3 regions of the Micromonospora sp. NBC_00330 genome follow, and region 1 is predicted to be linked to each of the others. Evidence: riboswitches for the same ligand, from Rfam matches in the RefSeq annotation. Region 1 holds a riboswitch; each other region holds the start of a gene.

Region 1 (2,259 bases):
TCGCCGTGGTGTTCGCGGCCCCGCCCGGTGAGCATCGGCAGCAACGTGAACACGCCGGAGTAGGTCGCGCCGCGGAACGACAGCGGGGCGAGCGAGTGTGAGCCCCAGCCCAGCGCGCTGACGACGTGCCCCTGGTAGGTGCGTACCGCCGCGAACGACGCGTCGAGCGTCGCGCCACCGACGTTGTCGACGACGATGTCGAACCCTTCGCCGCCGGTGTACCTCTCGACGTACTCCTCGACCTTGCTCGTGGTGTAGTCGATCGGCACGGCGCCCAGGCTCTCGATCACCCGCATGCTCGCCGGCCCGCCCGTGGCGTACGCCTCGGCGCCTCGCGCCTGGGCGAGTTGCACGCCCACGTAACCGACCCCGCCGGCGCCGCCGTGCACCAGCACCTTCTGCCCGGCGCGGACCCCGGCCCGGTCGACGAGCCCCTCCCAGGAGGTGATCGCCGCCAGTGGCAGCGCGGCGGCCTCCCGCATCGAGAGGGTGTTCGGCTTGCGGGCCAGCAGCCGGGCGTCTACTGCGGCGTACTCGGCAAGCGAACCCTGGAGGTCTCCCACGCCCCCGCACAGCCCGTACACCTCGTCTCCCGGCTCGAAGCCGGTCACCTCCGCGCCGACCGCCGCGACGACGCCGGCAAGGTCCAGGCCGAGCACCGCAGGCAGCTCGACCCGCGCGTGCGCGGCCTTTCCGGCCTGGATCTTCGTGTCGAGCGGGTTGACCCCGCTGGCGACGATCCGCACCAGCACCTGCCCGCGCTCGGGGGTGGGTTTATCGATTTCCTCGACCGTCAGCGGAACGTCGAACTCCCGCAGCACCGCAGCACGCATGGCAATCCACACTCTCCGTGATCGAGGCGTCACGTGGACGCTATCCGACCGGATAGGTGGCGGGGCGGGTTCCTCGGACCGCGCCCGCGCTGCGACGGGCGGACCGCGCGCGGGTCAGTCGTCTTCGGCACCGTCGAGCAGCGCGCGCCGCAGTGCCAGCCGGTGCTTCCGGCGGATCTCCGCCTCGCGGTACCGTCGCCGGTCCGCATCGGTCTCCGGCAGCAGCGGCGGCACCGTACGAGGCTGGCCGTCGTCGTCGATGGCGACCATGACCAGGTGGGCGGTTGCCACGTCGGTGGGCGGCACGGCCCGGTCCCACCGGTCTGCGGTCACCTTGACGGCCACCTCCATCGAGCTGCGGCCGGCCCAGGTGATCCGGGCGTCGACGTGCACGACGTCGCCGACCCGCACCGCGCGGAGGAACGCGGTCTCGTCGATGGCGGCGGTCACCGCCGGCCCGTCGGAGTGCCGGGCGGCGACCACACCGGCGACGGAGTCGATGAGGTTGAGGATCCGGCCGCCGTGCACCGTACCCATCAGGTTGGTGTGGTGCTGGTCCATGATCTGCGAAAGGGTCAGGTGCGACGCCGACGGCGCTCGGCCGGGGATCGTGGTGGTGTCGTGCACAGCGGTAGTCCGTCCCTCGGGAAACCACACCGCCGGGTCGCGGACACACGTTGGCGAGGATCTGGCCGTGCGCCACACGCACGGCCCGTCACCCGCTCAGCCCACCCGCGAGGCCGACGGCAGCGCACACGGTTGTGTACGCGGCGCCGGCAGGTCTTCGGACTCGCGGGCCTGACCGGTCGCGCCGGTCCCCTACTGGCCGTCGCTTCCCAGGCCACTGGCCCAGTGCTGATGACGGCGGTCGTTCCCACTCACCGCTGCGGGGCAGCCCCGGATTTTCACCGGGTTCCCTCTTACGACGCCCCGCCGGTCACGACGGGGCGAACCAGCGCCGCCGGCGAGCATAGCTGGCCAGGGAATGTGTCCATCCGGGGCGTCCTGCCGGGGCGGCGGATGGCCTCATCGTCAACTTTTGTCGTCTGAGGAAGAAGATCGTCACCTCTTGAAAAAAGTCTCGCGAGGGTGAGGATATCCAGATGCGTCGTCTCCCCCAGACTTGCGGGCGGGTGGTCTCGGGCCTCCTCGCGTTCCTCCTCGCCTCGGCGGTCGCCCTCCTCGCGTCCGCCCAACCCGCCGCAGCTCACGGGACCCTCGCCGCGTCCACACCGGCGAGCGGCGCCACAGTGCGCGAGCCGTTGACGGAGGTGCGGCTGTTCTTCACCGAGAAGGCCGCGGCCAACGCGTTCTTCACGATCACCGCCCCGGGCGGCGCCCGTGTCGACAACGGCTGGTCGCAGGGTGAGCCGAAGCCGCTGGACAAGCCGGTACGGGAGTACTTCCTGGTCAACGGGCAGTTCGA
Region 2 (2,259 bases), 1.6 Mb from region 1:
TCCCGTTGGACTGCCCGTTCGTGCCCCGGATCAGCGCTCCGCGGGAGCGGACCCGGGAGTACGCGATGCCGATGCCACCGGCGAACTTGGACAGGTTGGCGACCTGGGCGTACCGCTGGTAGATCGAGTCCAGCTCGTCGAGCGGGGAGTCGACCAGGTAGCAGGAGGACATCTGGGTGTGCCGGGTCCCGGAGTTGAACAAGGTCGGTGAGCTGGGCAGGTAGGCCAGGCTGGACATCAGCCGGTAGAAGTGGACCGCCTCGTCCGCGGTCCGGGACAGGCCGCAGGCCACCCGCAGCAACCAGTACTGCGGGGTCTCCAGCACCAGTCGGCTGGTGGGGTGGCGCAGCAGGTAGCGGTCGTACACGGTGCGCAGGCCGAAGTACTCGAAGCGGCGGTCGCCGTCCCTGTCGATGGCGTGGTCGAGCGTCGCGGCGTGTGCGGCGACGAACGCGGCGGTGTCGTCGCCGATCAGGCCCTCGGCGTGGCCGACCCGGATCGCCGCGCTGAACGAGGTGATGCCCTGTCGACGCACCTCCTTGTCGACGTAGCCGGCCAGCAGCCGCGCGGCGAGGCGCGAGTACTGCGGCTCCTCACCGATCATCTCGGCGGCGGTCTGGATGGACAGCCGGTCCAGTTCCGCAGTGGTCGCGCCGTCGTAGAGGCCGCTGATGGTGCGGGTGGCCACCCGCATCGGGTCGACGTCGGTCAGGTCGTCGGCCCACCGCTCGACGGCCCGGACGATCTTGTTCACGTCCACGGGTTCGGTGCCGCCGTCGCGCTTGCGGACCTGCATCGGCGTCCGTCGCGCTGTCGCGTCGCCGCTGGCCGGGACTACCTCGGTGACTGTCACCACTCGCTCCTCGGAGTTCGAGACCTGGTGGCCCGGACGCGAGGAGACAGACACCGACGGACGCCACGCCAGCCCGGCGTGGGTCAGGTGGCGTCAGCCGTCCCACGCGGCCTCGGACCGCCGCCCACCCGGGTGCGGGTACGCGGCGCGCTGGCAGGTCTTCGGACTCGCGGGCACGACCGGGCTCGCCGGTCTCCTACTGGCCGTCGCTTCCCAGGCCGATTGGTGGCCCAGTGCTGATGACGGCTGTCGTTCCCACTCACCGCTGCGGGACAGTCCCGGATTTCCACCGGGTTCCCTGTTGCCTCGACCACCCTGGATGAGCGGCCGAACCAGCTGCGTTCGACACCATATATAGGGACGCAGCCGTTGTCACACCCCACATGTCGGTCTCGGGCGTGTCGGCGGCGACTCGGTGACCACCGTCACCGCCCCGGCCGACCACGCCACGCCGACCGACGCCGGACACCGGAGACGGGCTCTCCGCGCGGGTGTCGACAGTCGACAAAGATTTGACGTATCGAGGCCACGGTGCCGCAAGCCACACCCATACGCGGCCGTCAATGCCTCAGGGCGGGGTGGAACATCCAATCTCCACGACCCGCCACAGCCGCCACCTCCGCCCGCCAACCGGCACGATGGGCGGCAAGGCGGATCGACCCGGTGAGCCAAACATCATATGTCTGTGGGCCTGCAGTGATCGACATCGTTGACGTGCTGGAGCGGCCCTCCGTATACTCCCAGTGATCATCTGATCTTTAGCCTAGCCGGGCGAGGAGCGCATGCCGCAGATCACTGCCGTCACCGTCGAAGACGTCCGCTTCCCCACCTCCCTGACCGCTGACGGCTCAGACGCCATGAACAAGGACGGCGACTACTCGGCGGCCTACGTCGTCCTGCACACCGACGGCGTCGACGGCGCGGGCGAGCCACTCGCGGGGCACGGCCTGACCTTCACGATCGGTCGAGGCAACGACATCGTCGCGGCGGCGGCAGTCCACCAGGCGCAGCTTCTCGTGGGCCTGGACGTGGCGACGATGGCAGCGGACATGGGCGCCGTCTACCGCCTCCTCACCTCCGACTCGCAACTGCGCTGGCTCGGTCCGGAGAAGGGCGTCGTCCACCTGTCCCTGGCCGCCGTGCTGAACGCGTCGTGGGACCTGGTCGCCCGGCTCGCCGACAAGCCGCTGTGGCGGCTGCTCGTCGACATGTCCCCCGAGCAACTCGTCGACATCGCGGACCTGCGCTACCTGTCCGACGCGCTGACCCGGGACGAGGCACTGGCCATCCTGCGGGGCAAGGAGGGCACGAAGGCCGCCCGCCTCGCCGAGCTCGACCGGACCGGCTACCCCGCCTACACCACCTCGGCGGGCTGGCTCGGCTACGGCGACGACAAGCTGCGCCGG
Region 3 (2,259 bases), 660 kb from region 1:
TGACGTCCTCGGAGTCCGAGCCCGCGCCGAGCAGCACCGCGGTCCGGTACGCGGACGCGGTGTGCCGGGCGACCAGGAGGTTGTACGCCTCCAGGTCACCTGCCCGAGCGCGGGTGACGAGCGCCTCGTCGTCCAGGGGAGCCTCCGTTCGGATCACACTCATGACACCGCCCACCCGCCGTGGGTTCCACAGGGATTTCCCGGCGCAGGTCAGCTCTCTCCCATCCGGCGTGCAGCGTATTGCCAGGAACCGGTGCTGCACTGGAGGGACGTCGAGGAGAGGGGCGGGGCATGAGCTGGTTCAACCGCCGGTCACGGGGTGCCGAGGCGACCCCGACGAAGCTGGACCGGGAGGCGACCCGCGACGACCTCGCGGCGCTGGAGGCGTTCGTGGCCACTCGGCGCGGGGTGGAGTTCTACCTGGAACCGGAGACGACCGCGACGGACACCACTGTGGTGGCGATCGCCCACGACGGCGAGTGGATTCGCCGCCGTACCGGAACGCCCCGCGCGGCCGGTTCCATCGCCCGCAAGCACGCGGTGCCACTGTACGAGGCGGCGCGCACCGGCTACCCGGAGCGGATGCGGACCTGGAGCCGGGCCCACCCGGAACGCCACGCCCGCTGATCGGCTGAATCGTCTACGACATCAGCTCCAAAGGGGCCGCCTGAACGCTCCGCCCCCCGGCCACGGGCCCAGTCCGCGAGGCCGATCAACCAGTTCGCCCAGCCCGCCGTTGCGGCGAGAGGCATCACCCGCGCGCCGATATTTCCGCAGGTCAATGTGGTGAGCGTGGTCGGGTGGTGGTGGGGTCCGCGTTGACCGGTGGCGCGGCGGTGTGGCAGCATTCGCGGCCTGACGGCAGTGAAGGAAGTCGGTGCGAATCCGACGCGGTCCCGCCACTGTCACCGGGGAGCGATCCCCCCTCGTGAGTCACGGCCGTGTGTCTGCGGTTGGAAGGCCGGGGGAGAGCGTTGATCCGGAAGCCAGGATACTTCGGCCGTCGGGACGTACCCCAGGGCGTGGACACCCGAGGAGGACCCGATGACGCACGGCGTCTCATTCATCGACGATTATCGTCGTATCGCGCTGCAGGCAGTGCGTTCCAAGGACACCGGCCACCGGCACCGCTGAGCTGATCGCCCGGCGCTGACCGGCCCCGACGCATGCGTCGGGGCGCTGGTCGCGCGGGCCGTCGTACCGGCCGACGCCGTACCCACCCGCATCGCCCCGGTCGCCCCCGTGAGGGCCCAGGGCGTCACTTTCCGGAGCCTGCCGTGCGCATCCTGCTGCTGTCCACCGCCGACACCGACCTGCTGGCCGCCCGCGCCAGCGGCGCCGACTACCGGCTGGCCAACCCCGCCCGAGTCACCGCCGAGGAGGTGCCCGCCCTGCTCGACGGGGTCGCCCTCGTCGTCGTACGCCTGCTCGGCGGTCGGCAGGCGTGGCCGGACGGCCTCGCCGCGGTACTCGCCACCGGCGTGCCGACGGTAGTGCTCGGCGGTGAGGCGCTGCCCGACGCGGAGCTGATGGCCATCTCCACAGTGCCGTCCGGGGTGGTCACCCAGTCGCTGGCGTACCTGGTGGAGGGCGGCCCGGACAACCTGGGGCAGTTGGCCCGGTTCCTCTCCGACACGGTGCTGCTCACCGGCGAGGGGTTCGCCGCACCCGCGCCCACCCCGGCGTACGGCGTGCACGGCGAACACCCCGCCGACCCGGATCGGCCCACGGTGGGGATCGTCTTCTACCGGGCGCATGCCCTCGCCGGCAACACCGACTTCGTCGACGTGCTCGCGGACGCGGTCCACGACGCCGGCGGCAACCCGCTGCCGATCTTCTGCGGCTCGTTGCGCGGGCTGACCGCTGGCGCCGGCCCGCTCGGGCTCTTCGCCCGCTGTGACGCGCTGCTGGTCACGGTGCTGGCGGCCGGCGGCGCGGTCGCCGCCGACGCCTCCGGTGGCGGCGACGAGGACGCCTGGGACGTCGGAGCCCTGGCCGCCCTGGACGTGCCGGTCATCCAGGCGCTCTGCCTCACCAGTACCCGCGCGCAGTGGGCCGACAGCGACGCCGGCCTGTCCCCGCTGGACGCCGCCATGCAGGTGGCCATCCCCGAGTTCGACGGCCGGATCGTCTCCGTGCCGTTCTCGTTCAAGCAGATCGACGCCGACGGGCTCTCGGTCTACGCCGCCGACCCCGAGCGGGCCGCCCGGGTCGCCGGGATCGCGATGCGCCACGCCCGGCTGCGGTACGTGCCGCACG

The links. A riboswitch is a leader RNA that binds a small molecule or an ion and turns the genes downstream of it on or off. The one in region 1 is predicted to bind cobalamin.
Region 2: another riboswitch for cobalamin. It lies ahead of OG598_RS13955 (ribonucleoside-diphosphate reductase subunit alpha); the one in region 1 lies ahead of OG598_RS06695 (acyl-CoA thioesterase).
Region 3: another riboswitch for cobalamin. It lies ahead of cobN (cobaltochelatase subunit CobN); the one in region 1 lies ahead of OG598_RS06695 (acyl-CoA thioesterase).

The regions. Positions count from the first base shown of each region.
Region 1 covers NZ_CP108012.1:1,519,264-1,521,522, reverse strand. Annotated here, with positions in the region: gene OG598_RS06700 (zinc-dependent alcohol dehydrogenase family protein) at 1-833, opposite strand, end outside; gene OG598_RS06695 (acyl-CoA thioesterase) at 948-1,394, opposite strand; cobalamin riboswitch at 1,592-1,805, opposite strand; gene OG598_RS06690 (copper resistance CopC family protein) at 1,937-2,259, shown strand, end outside.
Region 2 covers NZ_CP108012.1:3,105,129-3,107,387, forward strand. Annotated here, with positions in the region: gene OG598_RS13955 (ribonucleoside-diphosphate reductase subunit alpha) at 1-796, opposite strand, end outside; cobalamin riboswitch at 989-1,205, opposite strand; gene OG598_RS13960 (enolase C-terminal domain-like protein) at 1,636-2,259, shown strand, end outside.
Region 3 covers NZ_CP108012.1:2,178,549-2,180,807, forward strand. Annotated here, with positions in the region: gene OG598_RS09550 (RNA polymerase sigma factor) at 1-163, opposite strand, end outside; gene OG598_RS09555 (hypothetical protein) at 292-627, shown strand; cobalamin riboswitch at 843-1,019, shown strand; gene cobN (cobaltochelatase subunit CobN) at 1,278-2,259, shown strand, end outside.